DNA from 3 places in the Antarctobacter jejuensis genome. Region 1 is predicted to be linked to each of the others. Evidence: riboswitches for the same ligand, from Rfam matches in the RefSeq annotation. Region 1 holds a riboswitch; each other region holds the start of a gene.
The links. A riboswitch is a leader RNA that binds a small molecule or an ion and turns the genes downstream of it on or off. The one in region 1 is predicted to bind cobalamin.
Positions count from the first base shown of each region.

Region 2: linked by a shared signal. The riboswitch ahead of ACTXGA_RS00575 (DUF1636 family protein) and the one ahead of bluB (5,6-dimethylbenzimidazole synthase) in region 1 are both predicted to bind cobalamin.
Region 3: linked by a shared signal. The riboswitch ahead of ACTXGA_RS00480 (DUF4198 domain-containing protein) and the one ahead of bluB (5,6-dimethylbenzimidazole synthase) in region 1 are both predicted to bind cobalamin.

Region 1 covers NZ_JBQQXJ010000002.1:263,345-269,780, reverse strand. Annotated here, with positions in the region: gene ACTXGA_RS03960 (RsmB/NOP family class I SAM-dependent RNA methyltransferase) at 1-763, opposite strand, end outside; gene guaB (IMP dehydrogenase) at 994-2,442, opposite strand; gene ACTXGA_RS03950 (hypothetical protein) at 2,480-2,905, opposite strand; gene bluB (5,6-dimethylbenzimidazole synthase) at 2,918-3,640, opposite strand; cobalamin riboswitch at 3,683-3,862, opposite strand; gene ACTXGA_RS03940 (hypothetical protein) at 3,925-5,424, opposite strand; gene ACTXGA_RS03935 (agmatinase) at 5,596-6,436, shown strand, end outside.
Region 2 covers NZ_JBQQXJ010000001.1:114,258-120,693, forward strand. Annotated here, with positions in the region: gene cobN (cobaltochelatase subunit CobN) at 1-471, opposite strand, end outside; gene cobW (cobalamin biosynthesis protein CobW) at 514-1,569, opposite strand; gene ACTXGA_RS00575 (DUF1636 family protein) at 1,566-1,958, opposite strand; cobalamin riboswitch at 2,027-2,219, opposite strand; gene cobO (cob(I)yrinic acid a,c-diamide adenosyltransferase) at 2,339-2,947, shown strand; gene ACTXGA_RS00585 (metallophosphoesterase) at 2,996-3,754, shown strand; gene ACTXGA_RS00590 (DUF1289 domain-containing protein) at 3,751-4,638, shown strand; gene ACTXGA_RS00595 (HAD family hydrolase) at 4,635-5,243, shown strand; gene ACTXGA_RS00600 (cobyric acid synthase) at 5,240-6,436, shown strand, end outside.
Region 3 covers NZ_JBQQXJ010000001.1:92,671-99,106, forward strand. Annotated here, with positions in the region: gene ACTXGA_RS00460 (aromatic ring-hydroxylating oxygenase subunit alpha) at 1-671, opposite strand, end outside; gene ACTXGA_RS00465 (flavin-containing monooxygenase) at 889-2,157, shown strand; gene ACTXGA_RS00470 (carbon-nitrogen hydrolase family protein) at 2,161-2,937, shown strand; gene ACTXGA_RS00475 (aldo/keto reductase) at 2,928-3,932, opposite strand; cobalamin riboswitch at 4,065-4,268, shown strand; gene ACTXGA_RS00480 (DUF4198 domain-containing protein) at 4,427-5,221, shown strand; gene cbiM (cobalt transporter CbiM) at 5,231-5,848, shown strand; gene ACTXGA_RS00490 (NikL family nickel/cobalt ECF transporter subunit) at 5,845-6,417, shown strand; gene cbiQ (cobalt ECF transporter T component CbiQ) at 6,425-6,436, shown strand, end outside.

The DNA of each region.
Region 1 (6,436 bases):
TGCGCTTGGGTGCCGCGTCATGGGCATCGACGGGACCGCCGTCCAGCCGTGCAGCCATGGCAAGGGCCTTGCCGCCGCCTCCTGCGCAGTAGTCCAGCACCTTGAGACCGGGGCGAAGCGGAAGGAGGTCGACCACCGCCTGGCTGGCCGCGTCCTGCAGTTCGACCTGACCTGACAGAAAGGCCTTGCTGCGCGCCAGCTTGCGGGGACCTTCGGTGACACGCAGGGCGGTTGGGGAGAGGTCATGCGTTTCGGTGGCGATGCCGTCCTCGGCGAGGCTGGCCTGCGCCTCCGCGACGGTGGCGCGCAGGAGGTTGACCCGCAGGAAAATCTCGGCCCGCGACCGCAGGGCCAGCGCGGCGGCCTCGGCCTGCGGGCCGAGACTGTCGCGGAACTTTTCGGCGAGCCAGTCCGGCAGGTCCCAGGCTTCGGCGCCTTGCGGCGCGCGGCCGGCGGCGCGTTCGGCCTCTGACAGGGGTTCGGGTCCGTGACCGAGGCCGGAGAAGAGCGCGTCGATGTCCTGCCCCTGCCCGCGCAGGAGGCCGAGCATCCGCGCCCTTCCCGTCTCGCCGCCACCGAGGGCTGCCGAGGAGCGCCAGCGGCGCAGCGCATCGAAGACGTGGTCGCGGACGGCGGCGCGGTCCTTGGAGCCGGCGTAGCGAGAGGTTCGGCCCCAGTTGGTCAGCGCCTGTTCGGCCGGTTTTCCGGCCGCGATGGTGTCCAGCAACTGGATGGCGGCCTGGACTCTGGCGGCTGGGGTCATGGGGGATCCTCTGGCTTGGGTTGGGGCCTGTCCACGCGTGGACAGCTAAGGGGAATGCAGAATCAAGGGGTTACAGAGACGAATTCATGAACTGTAAACCTTTGCCCCTCTCGCATCCTCCTCACGACCCGTTCGACAGGCATAAGAAACGGCAGTTCATTGGGCCGGTTTTCTGTCCGTCGGACCGTTGAAGGCTCCGCTGGAGCCTTCAACGCGACGCGGACCGGGGCTCACCCGATCCGGTAGTTCGGCGACTCGCGGGTGATCTGCACGTCATGCACATGGCTTTCCTTGAGCCCCGCGCCGGTGATCTTGACGAAACGGCAGTTGCCCCGCATCTCTTCGACCGTGGCGCAGCCGGTGTAGCCCATGGCCGCGCGCAACCCGCCCACCAGTTGGTGAATGACCGTGCCGGCAGGCCCCTTGTAGGGCACCTGGCCTTCGATGCCTTCGGGCACCAGCTTGTCGCTGGCGGCATCTTTCTGGAAGTAGCGGTCGGCAGAGCCGCGCGCCATCGCCCCCAGAGACCCCATGCCGCGATAGGCCTTGAACGAGCGGCCCTGATAGAGGATCACCTCGCCCGGGCTTTCATCGGTGCCCGCGATCATCGACCCGACCATCGCGCAGGACGCCCCCGCCGCGATCGCCTTGGCGAAATCGCCCGAGAACTTGATGCCGCCATCGGCGATCACCGGCACGTCGCCCGCCGCCGCCGCGCAATCCATGATCGCGGTCAGCTGCGGCACGCCGACGCCCGCCACCATCCGCGTGGTGCAGATGGAGCCCGGACCGATGCCGACCTTGACCGCGTCAGCCCCGGCGTCGATCAGCGCGCGCGTCGCCTCTGCGGTGGCGACGTTGCCCGCGATGACCTGCACCTCGTTCGACAGCTTCTTGGCCCGGCTCACGGCCTCGATCACCCCGCGGGAGTGGCCATGCGCGGTGTCCACCACCACGATATCGACACCGGAATCCACCAGCGCCTCTGTCCGTTCAAAGCCGGAATCGCCAACGCTGGTGGCCGCGGCGACGCGCAGGCGACCAAGACGGTCCTTGCAGGCGGTGGGGTTCAGGACGGCCTGTTCGGTGTCCTTCAGCGTCAGGAGGCCGGTCAGCTTGCCGTTCTTGTCGGTGACCAGCAGCTTTTCGATGCGGCGTTCCTTCATCATGCCGATGGCCTGATCGCGGTCCGCCGGTTCCTGAAGGATGGCAAGGTTCTGATGGGTCATCATCGCCTTGACCGGCGTATTGTCCTGCGCGGCAAAGCGCATGTCGCGGTTGGTGACGATGCCGACGACGCGGTGCTTTTCATCCACCACCGGAAAGCCGGTAAAGCCATAGCGTTCGGTCAGCGCCTTGGCGTCGGCAAGGGTCTGTTCCGGCGTCAGGGTGACGGGGTTGTAGACGATCCCGCTTTCAAAGCGTTTGACGCGGCGAACCTCGCGGGCCTGCGCCTCGACGTTCAGGTTCTTGTGGATCACGCCCATGCCGCCAGCCTGCGCCATGGTGATCGCCATGCGGCTTTCGGTTACGGTGTCCATTGCACTGGACAAAAGCGGGATGTTGAGCGCGATGGAACGCGTCACCCGTGTGCGGGTATCCGCCGTGGATGGCAGCACACTGGATGCTGCGGGAACGAGAAGAACGTCATCGAAGGTCAGGGCCTCGCGAATCTCCATGAGGGGCACTCCTTGGGAGGGATCGGTTGGCGCGTCCCTATCGCATGCGCAGCCGGGAAAGGAAAGAGCGTGCGGTGCGTCGGGGCGTCCCGCCCGGATCGGGGTGAAAGATGTCCTCTTCGAGGGGCACATCGAACCGCCAGTCGAAGGGAAAGATCCGGTCGCGCGGCAGGCCCAGCGTTTCGGGGGCCTGCGGGTCCTGACTGTCGATCCAGCCACTGGCGGTTTTCCAGAAAATTGCGCGCAGCGTGCCGCCGCTGTCGGTGTCGACGACAAAAACGGAGGGCCGTTCCGTCCCGCCCGCAAGGATCGAGGTGCCGTGGATCCAGTATTCGCCGCTGGCCTTTGGGACCTTTGGCGGGTTGCTGACCGCGCCCTGCCCGGTCTTGGGGTCGGTGCGCAGGACAAAGCCCGGCGATCCGTGCAGAAGGTTGATCCGCTTGACGGTGGTCTGGTCGATCATGTGGCTTGTCCGTTACTCAGCATCCCGAGGCGCGTCGTGCCAATGGTCTTCCATGATCAGGCTGTCGAGGTCCAGCCGCTTGCGCCAGCCGCGCGCCTGCAGTTCGGGCTGTGCGAAACAGTCGTCGATGTGACCGACGCAGAGATAGGCCACGGTTTCGACGTGGTCCGGCAGGCCCAGCAGCTCGCGCAGGTCCTCCTGCCGGAAGATGCTGACCCAGCCCACGCCCAGCCCCTCTGCCCGGGCAGCAAGCCAGAGGTTCTGCACCGCGCAGACCGTGGAATAGAGATCCATGTCGCGGTTGTGGGTCCGTCCCAAAACCACCTTTCCGCCGCGCGTGCGGTCACAGGTGACGGCGATGTTCAGCGGGGATTTCAGGATACCTTCGAGCTTTAACGCCGCGTATTTGCTGCGCTTTTCGCCCTCGAACATCTGGCAGGCCTCTGCGTTGGCGCGCTGGAATGCGGTGTGCACGGCCCGGCGGCGCGCGGCGTCGCGGATCAGGATGAAATTCCACGGCTGCATGAAGCCGACAGAGGGCGCGGCATGGGCGGCCTGCAGCACCCGGCGCAGGCGGTCCGGGGCGATGGGATCGGGCAGGAATTCGTTGCGCACGTCCCGGCGCGCGTCGATGACGTCATAGAGCGCCCGGCGTTCGGACGCAGTGAAGGTGCGCGCCCGTTCGGGCGCGGGATAAGTGGACGCGCCTTTGGGCGCGATTGTGGGATCGCTCATGGTCGGCTCCGCGAAAGACAGCGACCGCGCGCGTTCCACCGCGGCGGTCCATGTCGTCAGGCCGGTCTTCTGGCTTGGGTTCTGCCGGTGTGGACGCCTTCCCGGGGATTGCCCCAGTGGCCTGTATCCGCACCGTCCCCCTTACAGCGGCGGGCCCGCGCCGGTTTTTCACCGGCTTCCCGATTCTCCCCTTGGCGGGGCACCTGACGGCGGCAGAGTGCGACAGGCGGACGGGTCTGGCAAGCGGGGATCGGGCGCTATTTTGCGCCCGATCCGGGGGTGTGTCAGTCGGATTTGGTGTCGGCGGCCTTCTTGTTGGCGGCCTGCACCGCCTCTCCGATGGCCTGCACGGACCAGGCGAAATCCACGTCCAGCGCGGTGTCGAAGACCCAGAAATCGCGCGGCACGTAGAAGTTCGCCGCATAGCCGGTGCCGCGCCCGCCCCAGGCCGCAAGGCCGTGGCAGGTCATGCAGTTGGTCTGAATGCCCAGATCGGTGGTGATCGTGGACCAGCCGTCGCCCTGCGGGATCTGCACGGTTTCGGTGATCGACACCACGGGCGTGCCGAACCCTGCCTCCAGATAGGGATTGAAGGCGGTGACCAGCGCGCCGACGTTCTTGCCGCCGATGAGTGGCTGCGCCGGGACCAGCATGGAATAGGCCGGGGCCATGGCGTAATGCGCGGCCTGCGTCGTCAGGGTATCGGGGCGCGCGGCGGCGATGGCGGCGCTGGAGGGCGTGTTGGGATGGGCGGCATCCGCCTGCCACCAGAAGGTCTGCCACGTCCATTGCGTCACCTCGCGCGAGGTGACGTGCATCGCCACAAGCAGGGCAATGGCGATGTCGCCGCCGAACTCCTCCGTCTCGCCGGTCGCGGTGTTGATGAACCCGCCGTCCACGTCCTTGAGGTTCACGGCGATGAAATCGTCCAGCGAATAGATGCTGCTTTCATCGGGGCTGGCACAGTTCACATCGACGCCGGTGGAGGTGGTGCGCCCCTTCAGCTCCAGATCGACATAGACGCATTGCTGCCAGAGGGTTTCGGGATAGCCGCCCTCTTTCATGTCGGGCGTCCAGTTGGTGATGTCCGGGATGCCCGGCCAGGCGGTAAAGGCATAGAGCTTGCGCGCGCGGCCGTCGGCATCGGTCCAGTCGCTCAGCCGGTCTTCGGTGATCAGCTTGTAGACCGGTTTGACGTTCACCGCGTCATCGGGAAAAACCACCTTGTCGCCCTCGGCCAGCAGCCGGTCCAGCACCTCGGGCTTTCCGGTGCCGGTTTCCAGCAGGTAGGCTGCCGAGGGCGGGCTGTAGGCGACATTCTCCAGCACGTCGGTGTTCACGATGATCCCGGCGGCGTTCTTGACCGGCTCCGTCCCGTCCTTCTTTTCCGAGGCGGCATTGGCCAGGAAGCCATCCACCAGCCCGTGCTTGAACATCTGGTTCGACTCGCCCAGCAGGAAGTCCTTTTCCGGGTCCTTGCCGGTGAAGACAGAAATCACATCCGCCTTGGTCAGCCATGTCTGATAGGTCACGCGGGCAAAGCCGCCCTCGCCCTCCACCGGCTTGGTCAAACCGGCCCAGATGCCCCAGCCGTGGGCGTGAATGGCCGCCGTGTCCTGCGGTTCGACAAAGATCCAGCTGTTGATCTCATCCTCCGCTGTCGGGAATGTGACCCCCGGCGCCGGGTTCGCCGGCATGTCCACCCCGAAATCCTGCGCCGCCGCCGCCAACGGCAGCATCAGCAAGGCCCCCAAGGCCCCGATTGCCCGTCCATGTCCCGTCATCGCACGTCCCCCTTCAAATCCGTGGTTGGTAAAAGTGACGCTACGTTAACCTCAACAAGGGGGATTCCAAGAAAACAAATGCAACCAATACGTGTTTATTTGTCTTGACAGGCTTCCCGCTTGCCCATGCGTTCCGTCCGGTTAGGTTGCCCCCACCCAAGGAGATGCCGCATGAGCCACGGATATGAAACCGGTCGCCTGAACCTGCCGTTTACCGGCATCTGCACCTTTGCGCGCGCGCCCTATCAGCCGGACTGGAGCGCGCTGCAAGCGGATGCCGCCATTCTTGGCGCGCCCTTCGACGCGGGCACGCAATGGCGCGCGGGCGCGCGGTTCGGCCCGCGCGGAGTGCGCGAGGCCAGTACGCTCTTCAGCTTTGGCCACGCGGGCGCCTATGACCACGAAGACGACGTGACCTACCTTGACGGGGTGCGCCTTGTGGACATGGGCGACGCCGATATCGTGCATACCGATACGCTCACCAGCCACGCCAATATCCGCAGCGGCGTCGAGGCCGCGCTGAACGCCGGCGCCCTGCCCGTAACCATCGGCGGCGACCACTCGATCAACATCCCCTGCATCGAGGCCTACGAGGGCCGCGCCCCCTTCCATGTGCTGCAGATCGACGCCCATCTGGATTTCGTCGATGAACGTCACGGTGTCACCCGCGGCCACGGCAACCCGATGCGCCGCGCCGCCGAGAAACCACATGTCACCGGCCTGACCCAGGTGGGCATCCGCAACGTGTCGTCCACCGCGCGCGATGGGTACGAGGACGCCCGCGCCCGCGGATCGGATATCCTGTCGGTGCGCCAGATGCGCAAACTGGGGCCAGAACCCACCGCGGCCCGCCTGCCTGCGGGCGCGCCGGTCTATATCACCATCGATATCGACGCCTTCTGCCCGTCCATCGCGCCCGGCACCGGCACGCCCAGCCATGGCGGCTTTCTCTACTATGAGGTGCTGGAACTGCTGCAGCATGTCACCCGCAGCCACCCCGTCGTCGGCATCG
Region 2 (6,436 bases), on a different contig from region 1:
CAGCGCCGCCTGCGCAGCCACAGCGCCCCCCGTATCGCAAAGATGCTGTAATCGGCGCAGCGTCGATACCGGCAAGGTCGATACCTCGTCCAGCCGGGTATCCGCGCGCCCGTCGCCCGGAAGGACGGCAAGGGCGATGCCCCGGGCCTGCGCCAGGGCCGCGATCTGCTGCAACCCGTAGGGCCAGTAGGGCACCCCGCCGATCAGCCGGATCAAAATGCCCTTGGCCCCTGCCAGCGTCTGTTCGACATAGGTGTCCACCGACAGCGGATGTTTCAGCGCCGCGATATTGGCCAGCCGCAGAGAGGGCATCCGCCCCTCACGCCCGCCCCCGCGCTCCCATCCGGCAGCGAAAGCGCCAAGATCGGAATCGGACAGAGACAGGACCACCAGTTCCGCCGGGCTCTGCGCCAGGTCGGTTGGGGTTTCGGTCTCTTCGAGGCCGTGGCTTTCGCGAAAGATGACGTGCATGGCGGTTGCGGTGTGTGGTGGGTCGATGACCCACCCTACCCCTTACTCTGCGGGCACCGGTTCCGCGCCGAGGATGGCGCGGATGGCGTCGGGTTTCACATCGTCATGTTCGGCAATGACCACCACGCGGCTGGCCCGCGCCTCCTCCGGTTTCCACGGACGGTCGAACTGGTGCCGCACGCGAGCGCCGACCGCCTGCACCAGCAGGCGCATCGGCTTGCCCTGAACAGCGGCATAGCCCTTGACCCGCAGGATGTTCATCTCTTTGGCCAGACGTTCGATCGCGGCGACCAGCGTCGCGGGGTCGTCAATCTCGGGCAGGTCCACCACGATGGATTCGAAATCATCGTGTTCGTGATCATCGTGGCCATCGTGATGCGACGGACGCGCTTCCATGTCATCCTCTGCAGCCGCCTCCAGACCCAGGATCACGCGCGGGTCAATCGCGCCCTCGGCGACCTCGATCACCGGCAGCGGGCGCGGTGCTTCGGCGGCGATGAGCGCCTTGGCCTTGGCCACACCTTCGGGACCGGCCAGATCAGGTTTGGTCAGCAGGATGATGTCAGCGCAGGAAATCTGGTCCTCGAACACCTCGGACAACGGTGTTTCGTGATCCAGCGAGTCATCCGCCAGACGCTGCGCATCGACCCTTGCCACGTCCGGCGCAAAGCGGCCCGCCGCGACCGCCTCGGCGTCTGCCAGCGCGATCACACCGTCGACGGTGATCTTGGACCGGATATCCGGCCAGTCAAAGGCCTTGAGCAGCGGTTTGGGCAGGGCCAGACCGCTGGTTTCGATCAGGATGTGTTCGGGGCGCGGGTCCAGCGCCATCAGCGCCTCGATCGTCGGGATGAAATCATCGGCCACGGTGCAGCAGATGCAGCCATTGGCGAGTTCCATGATGTTTTCCGCCGGGCAGTCGGGGATGGCGCAGCCCTTGAGGATCTCTCCGTCCACGCCAACATCGCCGAACTCATTGACCACCACGGCCAGCCGCTTGCCGCCCGGGTTCTGGATGAGATGTGAAATCAGCGTGGTTTTGCCCGAGCCCAGAAAGCCGGTGATCACGGTGACGGGAAGCTTGGCGAGATCGGTCATGTCTTGTCCTCTTCGGGCGTATCGGTCTGCTCGGGCGGGATGCGCGCGACGCAGTTGCGTTTGAAGTGTTCGGGCCGCGCGCGCCACGGGATCAGCCCGTCGCTGGTGGCATGATAAAGCGCCGCACCCTCGGCCAGCAGGTCCGGATGCGACGCCTCGTGGAGATTTCCGTAAACGTAGGTCCATCTTTGCGGCCCGCCCCGCAGGGCGACGGAACACCCCTGATCGCAGTTCTGCAGGCATTCCACGGCGCGCAGGCTCACGCCCTCGGGCACACCGCGCGCGGCGATTGCGTCGTGCAGACGCTGACCGGGGCGGATGCCGCCCTCTGGCGCCTCTTCCCCGCGCAGGCATTTGACACAGACAAGCAGTTCGACCGGCGCGCTCATGTGGCGTGCCCCTGAACCGAGTTGCTTTTCATTTCCAGACCTCCTTCCGGGGCACCCCGCCCGGCGTCTTTGTTACACAGGCGATGGCAGGTCTCCTGGCTCGCGGGTCGGTGCGTCCTCGCGCCTTCCCGGCCGGTCTGGCCAGTGGCACGCAGCAAGGACACTCGCCGCTTACAGTTGCGGGGGCAGCCGCGGGTTTGAACCGCGTTCCCTGTTGTCATCCCCGGCGAACCCGGGAAAACCATCGTGACCGGTGTCGTGCGCCAGAGGCGCGCCCTTGTCAATCCGTCAGGTCGTTCCATCACGTCGCGCCACCAGCCGCATTGACGCGGCCTTCGGCCAATGCCATCCATCCCGAGCCCGAGCGACAGGGGGACGCCATGGACGACGCAACGACCCGCCACACCGAAAAGATGCGCCGCATCAAGGCCGCGCGCGACGAAATGATGAAGACCAAGACCGAAGAAAAAGGTCTGATCATGGTCCATACCGGCAAAGGCAAGGGCAAGAGCTCGGCCGGATTCGGGATGATCATGCGCTGCATCGCGCATCAGATGCCCTGCGCCGTGGTGCAGTTTATCAAGGGCAACTGGGACACAGGCGAAAAGACCTTTTTGCGCGAACGTTTCGCGGATGAATGCCGGTTCTTCGTATCCGGCGAAGGATTTACCTGGGAAACGCAGGATCGCGATCGTGACATTGCCGCCGCGCAGAACGGTTGGACAATCGCCAAGGAACAGATCCTCGACCCGAAGATACAGTTCGTCTTGCTGGATGAGATCAACATCGCGCTGCGTTACGATTATCTCGATATCGACGAGGTCGTGGATTTCCTGCTGACGCAGAAACCGCGCATGACCCATGTCTGCCTGACAGGCCGCAACGCCAAGCCCGAACTGATCGAGGCGGCGGACCTCGTGACCGAGATGACGTTGCTGAAGCATCCCTTCCGCGACGGCGTAAAGGCACAGAAAGGTGTGGAGTTCTGAATCCGGATGGGACGCGATGCGAAAGTCCGGACTTACAGGGTGACCGCCTTGCGCGACGTCCCTGTGCCGCGTCTGAGGATCGCGGTCTTTGCGGATCTGCACGCATCGGCGCCCTACATGGGACCGGCGCGCATCAAGGCCTTTGTGGATCAGACAAATGCGCTGAACGCTGATGTGATCCTGTTGCTGGGTGACTATGTCGGTCACCTATTGGGGGGGCGCGACCTTGCGCCGGACACCGTCGCCGCGCATCTGTCCGCCCTCAGGGCCCCGCTTGGCGTGTTTGCCGTGTTCGGCAACCATGACTGGCGTGACGATCCCCAGGCGCAGACCAACGGGACACCGACAAAATGGCACCGGGCGTTTGAGGAAGCAGGGCTTTCGGTTCTCAGCAATGACGCCGTGGTCCTGAGCAAGGATGGGGCGGAACTGACGGTTGCGGGTCTGGAATCCCAGCGCGCCCTTCAAACGGCATGGAAGCGCACGCCGGAAGGGAATGACGATCTGGAGGCCGTCTTGCCGAAACTCGATCCGGGCCGGTTCACGCTTTTGATGGCGCATGAACCTGATATCTTTGAGAATCTGCCCGATACCATCGACCTGACCCTGTCGGGACATACCCATGGCGGTCAGATTGCCCCGTTCGGGTTTCCGCTGGTCGTACCGTCCAGACATGGCCGCCGCTTCGCCTATGGGCATCATCGCGCCGGGTCACGCCAATTGGTGGTCTCCGGCGGGCTGGGATGCTCTGGCCTTCCGATCCGCATCGGCCGCCCGCCGGAACTGGTCATGGTGGACCTGTCATGAGCCGCATCGACCGCCAGCCCCCGGCCAGCCCCTGCGTCGCCCGTTGCGTGATCGACGAGGCCTCGCAACTGTGCACCGGCTGTGCGCGCAAACTGGATGAAATTGCCGTCTGGGGCAGCGCGTCAGAGGATTTTCGGGCGCAGGTCTGGGCCGAATTGCCCGCGCGGGCGGCGGCCCTCGGGCTGGCCACCCGCCGCCTGTCCCTGCGCGGCGAGGCCCTGCTGGCCGATGTAGCGCACAGGCTGACCTCCGGCACCTGTAAGCTGACCGCTGGCGTCTGGGGGGCCTCTGCCGAGTTTACCTGCCCTTCCGGCGATGACCGCCACGCAGTGATTGCGGAGGATCGCCTGACCTTGACCACGGATCACGGCGCGCTGCGGCTGGATGCGCCCAGCTACCTGACCGCCTTCGAGATCGAGCGCCCGGACGACACACCGCTATTGGCGCTCGCCGTACCTCAGGGCCGCGCGTTCCGCGATATGCCGCGCGCGCTGACCCCGCTGGGGTCTGATCCCGATCCACTGTTGCCGCGTGACGCCAAAGGCGCGCGATTTGACCTTGGGCTGGGTCGCCGGGCCGCGCGCTTTATGGTGCGCTGCGACAAAGATCTGGCGCGCGACCTGCACAGTTGCACCGGGGTGCAATGGCCCGATCACCTTCAGCATCTGGGACAACCCTTGGCCATGGCCAGTCCGGTGCGCATCGTGGAAACCCCCTGTCTGAAGGTCGAGATCGACGCGCCGATCCCGGATCCCGACGGAACGTCGCCCGTCGGCCCCCACACCCACCTGCTGCCGGATCACGTCGCTCAGGGGCTGGATTTGCCGCCAACCGTGCCCCTGCCTGCCGGCTATGTGGCGGTTGCCCTGATCTTGTCGTCATGACCGCGGACCTGATCGTCTGGGATTTCGACGGCGTGTTGAATGCCGAACCGCCTGAAGGCCCGTTTGCCTGGGTTGCCACGCTGGACCGTGACCTTGGCCTGTCTCCCTCAGCGTTCCGCGCCTTCCTGAACCAGCCCGATCAGGCGTCGCGAGTGCTGCGCGGTGCCCTGTCACTGGATGTCGCGTTGGCCGACTGGCTGGCCATCCAACCCACCAAGGTGACGGCGGAAACGCTTTTGACCTATTGGCTTCGGGCCGAAGACAGGCCGGATGATGAGGTTCTGCGCTGGCTGCGAAATGCGCCGCAACGTGCCGTGATAGGCACCAACAATCCGAAACCTCGCGCTGATTATATCATGAAAGACATGGGGTTCTCCGCCCACGTTGAAGCAATCTTTGCCTCCGGCGCACTGGGGGTCGCCAAACCGGATCCGGGCTTTTTCGCGCACATCGAACGCTGGGCACGGCTGACGCCGCCGCAGATACTGCTGATCGACGACAACCGGGCCAATATCGCCTCTGCGGCAAAGCGAGGCTGGCAAACCTTCCTGTTCGATGATCACAGCCGGGACCACCTGCCAAGCCGGTTGGGGATCGACGCATGAGCCGCGCAGTGATGATACAGGGCACCGGATCGAACGTGGGCAAGTCCATGCTGGTCGCCGGCCTGTGCCGGGCGGCTCGGCGGCGTGGCCTGTCGGTCGCCCCGTTCAAACCGCAGAACATGTCGAACAACGCGGCCGTGACCTCGGACGGAGGAGAGATCGGACGCGCGCAGGCGTTGCAGGCCCTGGCCTGCGGTTTGCCGCTGCATACCGACATGAACCCGGTTCTGTTGAAACCGGAAACGGATGTGGGCGCTCAGGTCGTCGTTCAGGGCAAGCGACTGACCACGGCCAAGGCCCGAGAATACGCGAAGTTAAAGCCACAACTTCTTGTTTCTGTTCTGGAAAGCTTTGAGCGACTTAAGGCGACCCATGACCTTGTGATCGTCGAAGGCGCGGGCAGCCCTGCAGAGGTCAATCTGCGTAACGGCGACATCGCCAACATGGGTTTTGCGCGCGCTGCAAATGTCCCGGTGATCCTTGCCGGGGATATCGACCGTGGCGGTGTGATTGCCCAGATCGTCGGAACGCAGGCGATCCTTGATCCAGAAGATGCCGAACTGATTTCCGGTTTTCTAATCAACAAGTTTCGCGGCGACCCTCGACTGTTCGACGACGGATATGCGCTGATCGAAGAACGCACGGGATGGCAGGGGTTTGGCGTCGCGCCTTGGTTCCCGGACGCGTGGAAACTGCCCGCCGAGGACGCGCTGGACATTCGCACACAGGCGCATCGTGACGGGCTGCATATCGTCTGCCTGTGCTTGTCCCGGATGGCCAATTTCGACGATCTGGACCCCTTTGCGCAGGAACCCGGCGTGCGGCTGACCATGCTGCGCCGGGGCGAAGCGATCCCCGGCGACGCCGATCTTGTCATTCTCCCCGGCAGCAAATCGACGCGGGGCGACCTTGCGTTTCTGCGCGATCAGGGCTGGGACACAGACCTGGTGGCCCACCACCGGCGCGGGGGACGCATTCTGGGGATATGTGGTGGTTATCAGATGCTTGGCACCGCTATTGACGATCCAGAGGGCATCGAAGGCCCGGCAGGCCGCGATGCCGGATTGGGATTTCTGAAGGTCGAAACCATAATGACGCCAGACAAATCCCTGACGGAAACCCGCGCAATCCATGCTGCGACCGGGGCGCCCTTTCACGGGTATGAAATCCACATCGGACGCAGCGACGGGCCC
Region 3 (6,436 bases), on a different contig from region 1:
CGGGACAGCCCGCCGATGGTGCCCGCATGGCAGACCGGCAGGTGATAGCTTTCCATGAAGTTCTCGGCCAGCACCTTCCAGTTGGTGTCCCAGACGTGTTCTTCGTAAAAGGTCTCGGAGTAGTTGGTCATGTCGTAACCGGCGACCATCGCCTCCACCTCGGCCAGTTTCTCGGCCACCGGCGCGGTATCCGGGTCCAGACAGACAAACACCCAGCCCAGCCATTCCTCGCAGCGCACGGCGGGCAATTTGTAGGCGTCCTTGCAGAAATCCGCGTTCTGCGACATCGCCGGTGCCCCACGCAGACCACCATCAAGGTTGTAGGTCCAGGCATGATAGGGGCAGACGATGGCGCGGGTGTTGCCGCGCCCCTGCAACAGCGTCGACATGCGGTGCAGGCAAACATTGCTCATGGCGTGCAGGCTGCCGTTACGGTCCCGCACCACGGCAATGGGCTGCCCGGCAAGCTCGCAGGTCACGTAATCCCCGGCATTGGCAAGCGCATCGGCGCGTCCGACGCAGAACCATTCCTTGCGGAAGATATGCGTCAGTTCCTCTTCCACGAAGGCGTCAGAGGTATAGACCTCGACCGGCATCGCACGGGCACACTCGAACGGGACAGACGTGTTCTGTCTCAGGCTTTCGACGGGATCGACGGTATCCTTGGCCATGGGCGGGTCCTCTGGTCTGGCGGGGGCGCAGGTGGGCTAATGCCCGATCACGATGCCGCAGCCACGGGCGAATGAAAAGAAACCCTGTCGCAAATCGCGGATTAGCCTCACCCTAAGCGCGCTTAGCCTGCCCGAAAGCAAGGCTTTATCATTGCCTAGTATCCGCCCCTCGGCCCCCGCGCCTAAGCTGTGGGCAGTTTGAACCGGAGGGCGCAGGATGGAGAAAATCGATACGGTGGTCGTGGGCGCCGGACAGGCCGGCGTCGCCATGAGCGAGCATCTGGGCAATCTGGGTATCGACCATGTGGTGCTGGAACGCGACCGTATCGCCGAACGCTGGCGCACCGGGCGTTGGGATTCGCTGGTCGCCAATGGCCCGGCCTGGCATGACCGCTTTCCCAACATGGACTTCCCCTGCGATGGTGAGACCTTTGCCGACAAGGAAAGCGTCGCCGCCTATTTCGCCGCCTACGCGCAAAAAATCGGCGCCCCCATCCGCACCGGGGTCGAGGTCACGCAGGTCACCCCGCTGCAAGGGCGCAGCGGTTTTCGGGTCGAGACCTCGGACGGCGTGATCGAGGCGCAGCACGTTGTCGCCGCCACCGGCCCCTTTCAGCGCCCCGCCATCCCGCCCGTGGTGCCGCAGGACGCAGGCGTCCACCAGATGCACTCTGCCGCCTACCGCAACCCCGACCAACTGCCCGAGGGCGCGGTTCTGGTCGTCGGTGGCGGATCGTCGGGCGTGCAGATCGCCGATGAGCTGATGAAAGCCGGCCGCCGCACCTACCTGTCGCTTGGACCTCATGACCGCCCGCCGCGCCGCTATCGCGGGCGCGACAATGTCTGGTGGCTGGGCGTGCTGGGCAAGTGGAACGCCGACAGCCCCGGCCCCGGCACCGAACATGTCACCATCGCCGTCAGCGGGGCCGAGGGCGGCCGCACCGTGGATTTCCGCCGCCTTGCCCATCGCGGCATGACCCTTTTGGGCATGACCTCGGGCTATGCGGACGGCACGATCAGCTTTGCCGACGACCTGAAACAGAACCTCGACCGCGGGGACGCCAACTACCTCTCGCTGCTGGATGAGGCTGACGCCTATATCACCCGCCACGGACTGGACCTGCCAGAGGAACCGCAGGCCCGCACCCTGCCCGCCGATCCGCCCTGCGTCACCGATCCGATCCGGAAACTGGACCTGGCCGAGGCCGGGATCACCACGATCCTCTGGGCCACCGGCTACACCTTCGATTTCGGCTGGCTGCAGGCCGACACCTTCGACGAACAGGGCCGCCCGCTGCACCAGCGCGGCGTCAGCCGTCAGCCGGGGCTCTATTTCGTGGGCCTTCCGTGGCAGACCCGCCGGGGATCGTCCTTCATCTGGGGCGTCTGGCACGATGCCAAGTTCATCGCCGACCAGATCGCGATCCAGCACAGCTACATGGACTACCATGCCGCCGCACAGGCGCCCGTGCCAGAAAACGTCTAGCGCATGAAACTCGCCCTGTACCAAGGCCTGCCCACCGACGGCGACGAAGACCACGCCTTTGCCCGCATCACGCAGATACTGACGGCCGCCGCGGCCGCGGGCGCGGAAATGGCCGTCTTCCCCGAACTGTTCCTGCCCGGCTACAACCGCCCGGATCTGCACGCCCGGCTTGCCCAGCCGCAGGGCGGCGCATGGGAAACGCGTCTGGCCGACGTCTGCCGCGAAACCGGCTGCGGGCTGACAATCGGCTGGGCCGAGCGCGCAGGCGAAACCGTCTACAACGTCGCAACCACTTACGACCGGTCAGGCCGCAAACTGGCCCATCACCGCAAGCTGCAACTCTTTGGCCCGATGGAACGCGACAGCTTTTTCCCCGGCGACAGCCTGACCCCCTTTGACCTGAACGGTCGCCGCGCGGCGCTGCTGATCTGCTATGACGTGGAATTCGCCGAACACGTGCGCGCCCTGTCAGAGCGGGATGTCAGCCTGCTGCTTGTCCCCACGGCCAATCCGGCGGGTTTTGACATCGTCGCGGACACGCTTGTCCCCGGCCGCGCGGCAGAGACCGCCATGACCATCGCCTATGCCAATTACTGCGGCACAGAGCGCGGTCTGGCGTTTGGCGGCAAATCCGTCATCGCAGGCCCCGACGGCCATCCGCTTGCCAAGGCGGGGCGCGGCGAATGCCTGCTGATCGCGGACCTCTCACAGGTGGACCACATCGACCGCGACCAGCTGAGCACGCAAAACCGGGACCGCCGCCCCCTGCCTCAGCAGTAATCCTCTGGCCCAAAGGCCTGTTCATAGGAATAGCGCGGGCCATGCGCCCAGCCCAGCGGCAGGCGCCGCTCGATCTCGGCCTTCAGGTCGTCGCTCAGCATCATCGACGCCCCGCGCACCAGTTCCTGCAAATGGCCGGTGCTGCGCGTTCCGGGGATGGTGTGATTGGTTTTGCCCTGCGACAGAACCCAGGCAATGGCCAGCGTCGCGGTCGGATAGCCCGCCTCTGCAGCCAGTTCCCGCAACGGCTGGCTGGCGGCGATGTTGCGTTCCAGATTGCCGCCGGTAAAGCGCGGGTTCACCTTCAGAAAGGTGGCATTCTCCACCCGGCCCGGCGTCGGCGGCGTGTCCGACAGCATCCCCCGCCCGGCCGAGGAAAAGGCGACAAAGGCGGTGCCCAACTCCTCACAGGTCTGGATCATCCCCATCTCGGGCAGCCGCGTCTGCAGCGAATACTCCGACTGAACGGCCGCCACCGGATGCACCGCATTGGCCCGCCGCAGCGTGGTCGGCGCGATTTCGGACAGGCCATAGGCGCCGATCTTGCCCTTGGCGATCAGCCCCTTGAGCGATTCCACCACCACCTCGATCTCGATCCTCGGGTCGCGGCGGTGAATGTAGAACAGGTCCACCCGTTCCAGCCCCAGCCGTTTCAGGCTCTTGTCCAGTTCCACCTCCAGATGTTCGGCGGAATTGTCGAAACAGCGTTCGCCGGTTTCCGGGTCGCGTGTGATCGACGCCTTGGTGGCAATGCGGAACGGGATCCCGCCCTTGCCCGCATAGCGTTTCAGGAAACTGCCGATGATCTCTTCGGATTTGCCCATGCCATAGACATTGGCGGTGTCGATGTGATCGACCCCCATGTCCAGCGCGGCATCCAGAACCGCATGGCTCTGCGCCTCTGTGACAGGTCCGTAAAACCCGGCAAAGGACATCGCCCCGATTCCAAGGGCCGACACCTCCGGCCCGCCCCGCCCCAACGGTCTGCGCAACATCGTCTGTCCTCCTGTGGTGATGGGCGCAGAGTGACCGCCCCAAAGCGCCTTGGCAAGCCCCACGACACCCGCCCGCGTCGTTGCCGTCCCGCCCGTGTCGCTTTGTCCATTGCTCCGCCGCCTGCCATCTGCCAAACCAAGGGCGTGACCGGTCCCGGCGTGGACACGCGCCGGGGGAAAGAGGGAATGCCGTGCGGCGCACCATGCGTCCAGTCGGCAGCTGCCCCCGCAACTGTAAGCGGAGAGCCGGGCCAATACGCCACTGGAGCAATCCGGGAAGGCAGGCCCAGGCACTGACCCGCGAGCCAGGAGACCTGCCGGACACCCGTCGCGCCCGCGCGGCGGTTCCACCGGACGACGGGGTGTGCGTCTGGCCCTTTTGCGGTTGGCCCGTGGCTGCCGTGACCGGGCCTGTCCTGCCTCTCGTCCCGTCTGCCTTGCGCCGGGGATGGCGCGAACTGGAAAGGACATACGGCGTGAGATTTCTCACCGGAATGAAACAGGCCCTTTGGGCCGCCGCGCTGGCGCTGCCCGCCTCGGCACTGCCCACGACTGGACAGGCGCATTTCCTGCTGGAATACACCGTCGATACGATGATCGACCGCCCCGGTGATGTCCCGGTCAAGCTGATCTTCTGGCACCCCTACGCCAATGGCTACGTGATGGAGATGGCGCGCCCGCGCGAATTCTACATGATCCACCGGGGCCAGCGCACCGACCTGCTGGACACCCTGACCGCGGTGCCCTTCACCGGCGCGGAAAACACCGCCACCGCGTGGCGCGGCACCGTGCCGGTCAAACGCGCGGGCGATTACATCCTTGTCACGGTCCCCGAACCCTATTTCGAGGAAAGCGAGGACAAGTACATCCAGCAGTTCACCAAGGCCTTTCTCAACCGCGCCACCCTGCCCACCGACTGGGCCGACCCGGTGGGCCTGCCGGTGGAAATCCTGCCGCTGACCAAACCCTATAACGTGCTGGCAGGCGGCAGCTTTACGGGCCGCGTCATGATCGGCGATCAGCCCGTCGCAGGGGCCGAGATCGAAATCGAATACATGGCCGCCCTGCCCGACATGGAGGCCGCCCGCGCCTCTGCCCCCACCGTGGCACCGCCGCCCGGCGGCGCGCTGGTGCTGCACACCGATGCGCAGGGCTATTTCACCTTCACCGTGCCGCGCGCGGGCTACTGGGGCTTTGCCGCCCTCGCCGCCGGACCCGTCACCGAACATGAGGGCAAGGAGCTCAGTCAGGACGCCGTCCTCTGGATTCGCGCCTGGGACATGGAGTAAGCCCCGCAGATGCATATCGTGGATGGAGCCCTCTCAACCCCGGTCCTGATCGGCGGCGCAGTCGCCGCCGCAGGGGGCATTGCCCTTGGCCTGCGCGCCCTGCCGCTGGAACGCATTCCGGCGGCGGGTGTGCTGTCGGCGGCGTTTTTCGTGGCCTCGCTGATCCATGTGCCCATCGGCCCGTCCTCAGTGCACCTGATTCTGAACGGGCTGGCCGGGCTGATCCTTGGCTGGGCGGCCTTTCCGGCGCTGTTTGTGGGTCTGATCCTGCAGGCGGTGTTCTTCGGTTTCGGCGGCTTGTCGGTGCTGGGCGTCAACGCGGTCAACATCGCCCTGCCCGCCGTCCTCATCGGGGTGCTGCTGCGCCCCTTCCTGACCCGCGTCCGCCCGCCCGTGGCGGCGGTTCTGGGCGGCATCGGCGGCGCGCTCTCCATCGCGCTGACCACGCTGTTCGTTGCCCTGTCGCTGATGTTCAGCGGCGATGAGTTTCTGGCCGTCGCCCATCTGGTCTTTGTCGCCCACCTGCCCATCATGGCGATCGAGGGGCTGCTGACAGGTTTCGCCGTCCTGCTGGCCGCCAAGGTCAAGCCGGACCTCTTCACCGCGCTCGAAGAGACCCACGCATGACCCGGCTGATCTTCCTGCTGACACTCTTTGCCCTGCCGGTCCCCGCCCTGGCGCACAAGGTCATCGCCGCCGTCTTCCCCTCGGGCAGCGCCATCGAGGGCGAGATTGGCCTCTCCAATGGCGAAATGGCGCCCGACCTGCCCGTGCAGGTCTACGGCCCCGACGGCACCCTGCTGGGCGAAACTGTCACCGATGCCGAGGGCTTTTTCACCTTCACCCCCAGCGACCCCGTCGCCCACAGCTTCCGCGCCAACCTTGGCGCGGGCCACGTCGCCGATGTCACCATGTCCGCCGAAGACGTGGCCCGGATCCTCGGCGTCGCGCCCGCCGCCCCCGTCATCGCACAACCCGCACCAACCGTCCCCACAGGGCCCGGCCTGACCGACACCGACCGCAGCGAAATCGCCCGTATCATGCGGGACGAACTGCGCCCCCTGCGCCGCGAAATCGCCGCCTACCGCGAAAAGAACGACCTGCAGACGATCCTTGGCGGCATGGGCTATATCTTCGGCCTCTTCGGCCTTGGCTTCTACCTCGCCGCGCGCCGCCGCCTGAAAGACCCGGAATGAGCCCCGAATGAGTCACGTC